DNA from 3 places in the Bacillus sp. NPDC077027 genome. Region 3 is predicted to be linked to each of the others. Evidence: riboswitches for the same ligand, from Rfam matches in the RefSeq annotation. Region 3 holds a riboswitch; each other region holds the start of a gene.
The links. Region 3 has a riboswitch for S-adenosylmethionine ahead of mtnK (S-methyl-5-thioribose kinase). Riboswitches for the same ligand answer to the same signal wherever they lie in the genome.

Region 1: it holds a riboswitch for S-adenosylmethionine, as region 3 does, so the genes downstream of both, ACQKEZ_RS09055 (substrate-binding domain-containing protein) here and mtnK (S-methyl-5-thioribose kinase) in region 3, are expected to answer to the same signal.
Region 2: it holds a riboswitch for S-adenosylmethionine, as region 3 does, so the genes downstream of both, ACQKEZ_RS09315 (5-methyltetrahydropteroyltriglutamate--homocysteine S-methyltransferase) here and mtnK (S-methyl-5-thioribose kinase) in region 3, are expected to answer to the same signal.

What each region holds. Positions count from the first base shown of each region.
Region 1 is NZ_JBNNIO010000002.1:682,957-686,236, forward strand. Features, by position in the region: gene ACQKEZ_RS09050 (sugar ABC transporter ATP-binding protein) at 1-602, opposite strand, end outside; gene ACQKEZ_RS09055 (substrate-binding domain-containing protein) at 662-1,780, opposite strand; SAM riboswitch class I at 1,961-2,069, opposite strand; gene ACQKEZ_RS09060 (right-handed parallel beta-helix repeat-containing protein) at 2,556-3,280, opposite strand, start outside.
Region 2 is NZ_JBNNIO010000002.1:737,158-740,437, reverse strand. Features, by position in the region: gene ACQKEZ_RS09320 (hypothetical protein) at 1-298, shown strand, start outside; gene ACQKEZ_RS09315 (5-methyltetrahydropteroyltriglutamate--homocysteine S-methyltransferase) at 374-1,495, opposite strand; SAM riboswitch class I at 1,575-1,689, opposite strand; gene ACQKEZ_RS09310 (gluconate:H+ symporter) at 1,771-3,090, opposite strand; gene ACQKEZ_RS09305 (four-carbon acid sugar kinase family protein) at 3,143-3,280, opposite strand, start outside.
Region 3 is NZ_JBNNIO010000003.1:389,204-392,483, forward strand. Features, by position in the region: gene mtnA (S-methyl-5-thioribose-1-phosphate isomerase) at 1-941, opposite strand, end outside; gene mtnK (S-methyl-5-thioribose kinase) at 948-2,141, opposite strand; SAM riboswitch class I at 2,218-2,376, opposite strand; gene ACQKEZ_RS12460 (pyridoxal phosphate-dependent aminotransferase) at 2,540-3,280, shown strand, end outside.

The DNA.
Region 1 (3,280 bases), on a different contig from region 3:
CGATGTGAGATGAAGATAATTCCAGTTCCATTTGCTTTTAGCTGACGAATGATTGCGAACAGCTTGTTCGTTTCTGTGTGGCTAAGCGGAGCTGTTGGCTCATCTAAAATTAAGATACTGCACTTAGTAGATACGGCTTTAGCAATGAGTACCATCTGTTTTTCTGCTAGTGTCAATTCGCTCACAAGCCTTTTGGAGGAAACGTCTATTTGCATCTCCTTCAAGATGCTAGTTGCTTTGTGATGTAGCTCCTTCCATCTGACAAACTGTTTGTGTTCCAGTTCGTGTATAAGCATGTTCTCTCCAACCGTCAAATACGGGACAAGTGCGGTATCAACCTCTTGATACACGGTCTGCACCCCGTATAGAGTGGATTCCTTCGGTGAGCGGATTGTTTGTTTTTCCCCATTGATTTGAATAATTCCCTCGTAATGCTGATGTGCGCCTGCCAATACCTTCATTAAGGTGGATTTACCAGCGCCATTTGCTCCAATCAGGGCGTGAACTGTGCCTTTTTGGAGTGTGAAATCAACTCGATCAAGCGCTTTGACCCCAGGGAATTCGATCGATATTTGCTTCATATTTACAAGTGGCGTTGACATATTGATCCTCCTTTTTGAAAAACGAAGCACTCTCTGCTTAGAAGAGAGTGCAATTGGTGTTATTTAGCGTAATGTCCCTTCAATGTTTTGATCCAATCTTCTTCAAATGCTGTCGAAGTTCCAAAGCCTTTGACTTCTTCAGCAAGGTTCACCATGTTCACTGCCTTGCCTGCGTCTTGTAGCTGCTTTTGTGAAATGAGTGAAGCCTCAAGGTCGAATGATGCAGGCGTATCTTCACCTGCTAATTTCTTCGCTAAAATTCTTAGATTAACAGCACCAATGAGCTTGGGATCAACCGCCGCTGTATATTTCCAAGGGCTGTCCTTTGCTTGCATTTCCTGAAGATCGGCATTTGATACATCAATCCCGTAGATTTTCACTTCTGTTCTGCCTGCCTCCTTTAATGCACGTGCAGCACCGATTGCAAATGCATCCCAAGTAGCAAAGATGGCATCAAGTTTACCCTTTGGATATTTATTCAGCATGGCAGCTACTGCATTTTGCGTTTGAACAGATGTATCGGATGAGGCAATCCCAAAGCGATCAAGCTCTTTAATGCCTGGATTTTTCTCAAGGGTTTCTTTATATACTTTGTTGCGTCTCACCATTGGTGGAAATCCATCTACCCATAAATAAGCGATGTTTGCCTTTCCTTTAAAATCAGAAACAAGTGAATCAAGTGAAAGTTTAGCAAGCTGTTCATCATCCTGAGATGTGACTGTCACACCTTTTATGTCTTTGAGCTTAGGATTGGAGTCAAATGCGACCACCGGAATTCCTTTCTCAGCTAACTTTTTTACATCAGTAACCGTTGCGTCATCGTCACCATGTGAAATAATGATGCCGTCATAGTTTTCTTCAAGTGCTTGCGCAATCGCATCATGGAATTTTGCTGTGTCTCCGTTAGCTGTATACACATCCACTGTAAAACCCATTTCTTCTCCTTCTGCTTTTGCTCCAGCTAAAAATTGTGCAGTGTGATCGTCACCGCCAATTTTTCGAATGACTTTGATTTTTGCTCCCTGTCCTTTTGCAAACCGTTTCGGCACATTGTCAAATGACACCTTTTCATTTGATTTCGCTTTTGAGCCTGCGCTTGAGCCCGCCCCACAACCAGTTAACACTAAAGTAAAGACAATGAGTAACAAGATGGATGATTTCCATAAACGAAGTTTCATTCCTAAGTTCCCCCTTAAGTTGTTTATTATTATTTTTCACATCTGAAAACTAGGGTAAATAGTTGTCAGGTTTTCACCCACATGAGGTATCCATATTTGTCATAAGACACAAAAAAACCTCTCTTGATTAAGAGAGGTTTCATTACCGTCAAAGATGGATATTTATCGGGAAGTCTTCCTCTCTTATCTGTCAAAGCTACTTGAGCTTTGCAGGAATTAGCACCAATTTCTAATTAGAAACGGTTGCCGGGCATCATCGGGCCAGTCCCTCTGCCTCTCTTGATAAGAGAATACTATCAAATTGTCATGTTCAAATGTACTCTTTACTTTAATAGGGGACTAAAGGATTGTCAATAACCTTTTAGAATATTTTCAAAATTCCCATTTAATTGCATGAACAGAAAGTTAAAAAAGCCTGACAGCATTGAGCCGCCAGGTAGTATTTGGAAGTGATAATGTACTGAATGATGTTTGCTGAATTTGTTTTGTACCGTTATGAACAGACTTTTTTGATGAATGCCGTTCAACATACTCATTCTGAGACCAACCTTATTCAAATCACTGATCATGCACTAGGGCTGTCATCAAAGACAACATCCCTTATGAGTTCGATCTGTTTTATCATGAGATGTCATCTGAATCGAGAAAATTTGGCTAGGCTGGTCTTGGTCTTTCAAACAATGATCACCTGAACTGACAGTTCGGGAAGTACATTTTCTGTCACTTCCACTTAATTGTTTAGCCTTTTTATCGTTCCTTCAAAAAACCCTATTATCTACTCAACAATTTTTTTGGCAGGTGATGTTGACTTCAAGCGAAAATCATATTTTTTTTCATTGATATATAAAGGATTAAGATATGCTGAACCTTTATCTTGCCCGCTTTTTTTGCGGTATATTTGATACCCGTTCAGCTCCTTTCCTTTCCATACCCATTTTGACTTAGCCGCCCCCTGCCGATCATCGTAGACGTTTTTTTGAAATAGATTTTTCTCATTCACTTGATACAGATTGACAATCAAAAAATGGGATGAGCTTGCCGTCATGATATTTTTCGTCACTTTATTATGCACTGATTTGTATTGCATCAAGAATTGCCCGCCATCTAAACCAGCTGTATCATTTTTATACAGAACATTATGTGAGATCGTTGAATAAGAAGTGCCGCCCCTTTTTTCATCATAGCCTCCAATCGAAATGCCTGTAAAACGATTGAGATAGACCTGATTATATTGGATGCGGACATTCTCTGCCATTTTCCCTTTATGCTCACTTGTCACCTCAATTCCGATGTCATTGTGATGTGTGATATTGTGTTCAATCACAATGTCTTTTCCACCGTCGACATAAATCCCACCTGCGGAAAATTCCTTTCCGTACGCTGGGTTTCCATAGCTGGAAATTTCATATACTTTGTTTTTAGATACAACACCATTTCGTACCTGATCATAAGCTGTGGTTGGCGCTGTCTTCTCAAAGCCGATTAAATCTATACCAATAT
Region 2 (3,280 bases), on a different contig from region 3:
TTTGTTGTCCTTGTATTTAAATGGGATGTCACCAAAGGATATGATCAAGCAATTCTACCGTAGTATAGACCAGATGAATCTAAAAGTTTATGTTGTAGCGTTACTATTCATTGCCGTCTTGGTTGCTTTCTTGCTCGTGCAATTACCAGGAGAGGTCATTTTATGGATTGGCGGTACAGCAGTTGGACTCCTTCTCGTCTTGGTTCTACTGAATAAATGGTTTGTGCGCTACATTATCACGAAACGCATGAAGAAAGAACTGTCACAAGAGAATATCGTATCAAGATTGCGAAACTAAGAAAAGAACTGCCTAATGGCGGTTCTTTTTTGTATCAAAAAAGCCCTAAGCCATGACGGCTTAGGACCAGCTGTTTTATTTCCACACTTGATTTGCAATCTCGATCACATGACGCAGCTTTTCCCATTGCTGTTCTTCTGTTAACAGATTGCCTTCCTCCGTTGATGCGAATCCGCATTGTGGACTCAAACAAATCTGGTTGATATCCACATATTGCGCTGCTTCCTCAATGCGTTTTTTGATATTCTCTACAGGCTCAAGCTCACCATATTTTGATGTGACCAGTCCAAGAACGATCTGTAAATTTGGGTTCTTCACATAACGGAGTGGTTCAAAGCCACCAGAACGGTCATCATCAAATTCAAGGAACAGACCATCTAAATCTAAGCCGTCAAAAATCGTTTCTGCTGCTGCTTCATAGCCGCCTTCTGCTGCCCAAGTGGACTTGAAGTTGCCACGGCAAATGTGCATGGTCACAATTAAATCATCTGGGCGATCTGCAACAGCTTCGTTGATTGTTTTCGCAAAGGATTCACGAAGTTCGTCTGCTTCACGGCCAAATGCTTTTATTTGTTCATGTCCTTTTTCGGAGAAGAAAACGGCCCATGCTGTGTCATCCAACTGAATGTAACGACAACCCGCATCATAAAAGGCACGAATCGCTTTTTTATAAGCCTGGGCAACATCATGATGGAAGTCTTCGAGGTTATCATAGACATCGCCATCTAATTTTCCTCTGAAAAAGAGCATATTCGGACTTGGAATGGTCATTTTCGCTGTATGGTCACCAGCAATGCTGTGTAGGAAGCGATAATCCTCCAGCATTGGGTGATCTGTGAAGTCGATCTTACCAGAGACTTTAATACCCCTTGCTTTTGTTGTTGTATTGTGGAATTTTATGCCGTTTTCAGCTTCAAATCCTTCGACTCCATCCAGTCCTTCTAAGAAATCGAAGTGCCACCATGCACGTCTGAACTCACCATCTGTGACAACCTCTAATCCAATTTCCTTTTGCTTTTCGACAATACGGGTAATTTCTTCATTTTCGATTTGACGAAGCTGTTCTGCTGTAATGGCCCCTTCAGCCTTCTGTTGCCTTGCTTCTTTGATTCGTTCTGAACGGAGCAAGCTTCCCACCTGATCTGCTCGAAATGGTGGTTTCGTTGTTTTTTTACCTGTTGTTTGTACTTGTGTCATATGAAATCCCTTCTTTCGTTAAATTCAAATAAAAAAGCTCTCCCTCTGGATAAGGAAGAGCATATATTGCAATATCTCTGCCTTATCTTCAAACAAGTATGTACACTTGTTTTAGGAATTAGCACCATTCTGTTCCGAGGAACAGCGGTTGCCGGGCTTCATAGGGCCAGTCCCTCCACCACTCTTAATAAGGTTACCTTTGATTCAATTTTCTTAATAAACACAATTATTCATATTTTCTATGGAAAAGTCAATGGTTTTCATCATTTATTTTTTTATATCAACAAATCAGCAATTAAAACACCAGCTAGTCCAACAAGGGAAAGGATGGTGACCATCATTGTCCATGTCTTAAAGGTTTGTGCAATAGATAGATTGAAATATTCCTTGTAAATCCAGAAGCCTGCATCGTTTACATGAGAGAAAGTGATACTTCCTGCACCTGTTGCAATGACCATGAGCTCAGGGCTGACCCCCGTTAAGCTGATGAGTGGAGCGGAAATTCCAGCCGCAGTTAAGCCTGCAACCGTGGCAGATCCAAGAGATACCCGTAGAACTGCTGCAATCAACCACGTTAATAGTAGTGGTGATAATGTGCTCCCATTCATCATACTGGCAATATATTGGTCGACGCCGCTATCTATCAATACTTGTTTAAATGCGCCGCCTCCTGCGATAATTAATAAAATCATTGCAATCGATCCGATGGAATCTGTAATGGACTTCATGACTTCTTGCATCTTCTTACCTCGTCCAATTCCAAACGTATAGATGGCAAGAAGGACTGAAATCAGTAAAGCAATCGCTGGTTCGCCTAAAAATTCTGCCGTTGGCAAAAGCGGTGAAGAAGGGAAGAAAATTTCCAAAAATGCTTTACATGTCATCAGTAAAACAGGCAGAACAGCTGTAAATAGACTGATGCCAAAACTCGGCATTTCTTCCTCTGAGAATTCCATTGGGTTAAATAAATTTTTAGGGATGTGCGCATGTAGTTGATCTTTCTTAAACAGTTTTGTAAACAATAGTCCACCAATCAGAACGGCTGGAATGGCTAAAATAATACCAATTAATAAGGTTTGTCCCATATTTGCTTTGAACACGTTTGCGATGGCAGTCGGCCCTGGGTGAGGGGGGAGGAAGCCATGTGTCGTAATGAGTGCAGCGACAAGCGGCATGCCCACATATAGAACAGGAAGTCTTGCTGCTTGTGCGATTGTAAAGACAAGTGGAATTAAGATGATGAATCCGGTTTCATAAAAGAGAGCAATCCCAATCACAAATCCTGTTAGCATCGTTGCCCATTGAATTTTTCCGATTCCAAATTTATCAATTAAGGTCATGGCAATTCGCTGAGCACCGCCTGAGTCAGCCATTAACTTACCAAGCATTGCGCCAAAACCAAGCACAAGTGCTAAGTGGCCTAGTGTGCTACCTAGTCCGCTTTCGACGGAGGCAACGGCTTCGAGTGGTGACATGCCTTCAAGTACAGCAACAATAAGTGACACAATAATCAATGATATGAAAGCGTTTAACTTGAAGACAACCATCAACAATAGCAATAATAAAACGCCAAGTCCGATAAAGACAAGAGACATGATCTTTCCTCCTTTGTTTTGCAGAAGGGAAGCAGAAATGCTTCCCTATGTTTTATCCTTCAAGTATCTCTACTGCTTGTTTTAAAGTATCAATTGAACCAACATTTCCTGGGAAAATCACGTATGAGATAAATGGAAACTTACTTTCTTCACCAGTTTGCCAGACTGGGATTCCAGGTCTAATTTGTCC
Region 3 (3,280 bases):
TTAAACACCTGCACATTTTCCGGTGCGATTTGTATACCGTTTAATTGTCTGACCTCTTCAGGATCCCTTTCTTCAATTGGAATTTCATCTCCATTTTCGATTGAGACATCAAACGTTGATAAGGGTGCAGCTACAAAAAATGGAATATTGAAATGTTTCGCTAAAATAGCAAGTCCTAATGTTCCGATTTTATTAGCGGTATCACCATTTTTGGCAATGCGATCTGCCCCAACGATCACTGCTGATATTTGTTTTTCTTTCATCGTATGAGATGCCATGTTATCTGTAATTAATGTGACATCCACTCCGCCTTGCATTAGCTCCCAAGCTGTGAGGCGAGCACCTTGCAGGACAGGACGTGTTTCGCAAGCATAAATGTGGAGGTCGAGATTTTTCTTCTTTGCTAAATAAAACGGAGCAAGTGCTGTCCCATAACGACTTGTTGCAATAGAACCTGCATTGCAAATGGTCATGATCCTATCACCAGATTTAAATAGCTGGAGAGCATTTTGCCCAATTTGACGGCATGTCTCCTCATCTTCAATTTGGATTTGAATGGCTTCGTGCACAAGGTCTGTTTTGGCAGCATTCACTGAAGCAGCGCGTGTAATGCGCTGTGCAAGACGTTCTAACGCCCAGGCTAGATTCACTGCTGTTGGACGAGAGCTATTTAAGTATTTTTTGATGTGCAAAACCTCATTTTTGAATACATCCATATCTTCTGTGTCAATCTGTTGTGCACTGAGTGCCAGCCCAAAAGCGGCTGTGATTCCAATGGCTGGAGCCCCGCGAACCTTCAATGTCACGATGGCGTCATATACATCCTCTTTTGTGTTTAAATACTCATACTCTGTTACCTTAGGTAATTTTTGTTGATTTAATATTTTAATGGCGTTTTCTTCCCACTCTACTGAACGGGGGACTTCAAATGATTCAGACAAAACCCGTCACTCCTTTACAGATTGTTGGAATAATGCGACGAGGTCAGACGCTCTTTCCACTGTTTCGTATTGTTTGATAAATGTTTTTCCTAATGAGAGAGCTACTTTCTTTTGTGCAATGCGCTTATTTTGCGGCTCGATGGTATCAAGATCGGCAGCATGGGCAAGGCCGATTGTGCGGCGAACCAATTCACAGCCAGCAAAACCTGTCGCTTCTTTCAAAATGCGGTCAAATGTTTTTTGTAAAAAGCTGTCTGAGATGCTAAAGGCTTCAATGCTATCCTCTTTCCAAGCTTTCGTAAATACTTCTATAAACGTTGTCCACACATTTTCGACGTGATCCAAAAGTGGCTTTTGCTCATCCTCGTTCTCGCGTGATAAAGCACTAATGAATAAGTTTGCAATAAAGTGCCCGATATCAAATCCAAAAGGACCATAAAACGCAAATTCTGGATCAATTACTTTTGTTTCATGTTCATTTGCAAAAATACTACCTGTATGGAGATCACCATGAACGAGTGTTTCGGCAGATGTGAGGAAAATTCGCTTGAGCTCAGCAGCCTTTGCCAGTAGCTCTAAATCAGCCCACAGTTTTTCTGCTTCTTCTCTTAGTTCTTCTTCAAAATCATTTGTGTTACTATCAAAAAAAGGATCTGTAAAGACAAGCTTTTCTGTGATATCACAAAGATCAGGGTTGGTGAATTGTTTGACAAACTGTTTTTTTAATTTAGGATCAGTAGCAAAATCCGATGAGTAAAACAGGGTTTTTCCTAAAAATTCGCCAATATGATCAGAAAGTTTCGGATAATTTTTTCCGACAATTAGCCCTTTTCTGACGATTTCAAGGTGTGATAGATCTTCCATCGCTGTCACCGCAAGTGTTGTATCAGAGTAATATACTTCTGGAACGAGGTGTGCTACATATTCAGATTGTTTGATTAAAGCTGAACTTTCAATTCGCGCCCGATCCAGTGCTAGAGGCCAGCTTTCTCCAACGACTTTTGCATATGGTAAAGCTTGTTTAATGATTAATCCTTTTTGGTGATCATGATCATAAAGATGAAAGACATAGTTTAAGTTTCCGTCTCCAATTTCAGTACATGTAAGCTTGCTGCTACCCTGCAGTAATCCAAGTTTTATGGCGAGAGCAACCGCCGAGCTTTCAGTTAATTCTTCATAGGATGCTGTTAGTGTTGCCAATTGTTTTCCCTCCAAATCATATAAAAAAGCCTCTTTCTCCTGAGAGAAAGAGGCTTTTATGTGTATGCTTAAGCCTCTCCTATCTCTCAGATATGAATCTGATGGAATTAGCACCGTGCCTTACAAGACTGTTGTCTTGGCGCTGATATAGCTGCGCCCCACTTTGCAGTGGTATTAATGGTCGGTTGCTGTTGGGGTCAAAAGGCCAATTCCCTCGCCCAACTCTCGATAAGAGAAAAATCAAATGAAGTTTTCAAAAAATAAACGCATTTCTTAATACATGATATTATCAGAGCATATCTTCTGCTGTCAATCATTTTTCAAAATACCTTTACAATGAATCAATGAATCCATTACAGTGAATGTATCATGATGTAACTTGAATAGAAGGTGAATAAATGGAATTTCAACAATCAGACATATTAAAAAAATTACCAGAACAATTTTTTGCGTCATTGGTTCAAAAAGTACAGGCAAAGGTGAAGGCAGGCCATGATGTGATCAATTTAGGACAAGGAAATCCTGATCAGCCGACACCGGCACATATTGTAAGTGCTATGCAGGAAGCAGTCGAAAAACCAGAAAACCATCAATATTCTTCTTTTAGAGGAACGGCTAAGCTAAAAGCTGCTGCTGCTGAGTTTTATCATAGAGAATATGGGGTTCAGCTTGACCCAGTAGAAGAGATCGCCATATTATTTGGAGGCAAAGCAGGGTTAGTTGAATTGCCACAATGCCTTCTGAATCCAGGCGATACGGTGCTTGTTCCAGATCCAGGTTATCCTGATTACTGGTCAGGTGTTGTATTAGCCGGGGCTGACATGGCATTTATGCCACTTCTTGAAGAGAATGCTTTTCTACCAGACTATGATAAGCTCTCAGTTGAACTGAAAGAAAAGGCGAAGCTCATGTACTTAAATTATCCGAATAATCCGACGGGAGCAGTGGCAACAGCTGATTTTTTTGAAAAAACAATTACGCTTGCCAAAGAAAACGGTATTTGTGTAGTGCATGATTTTGCTTATGGAGGCATCGGATTTGATGGAGAGAAGCCAGTAAGCTTTTTGCAAACGGAAGGCGCAAAGGAGACCGGAATTGAAATTTATACATTGTCCAAAACATACAATATGGCAGGCTGG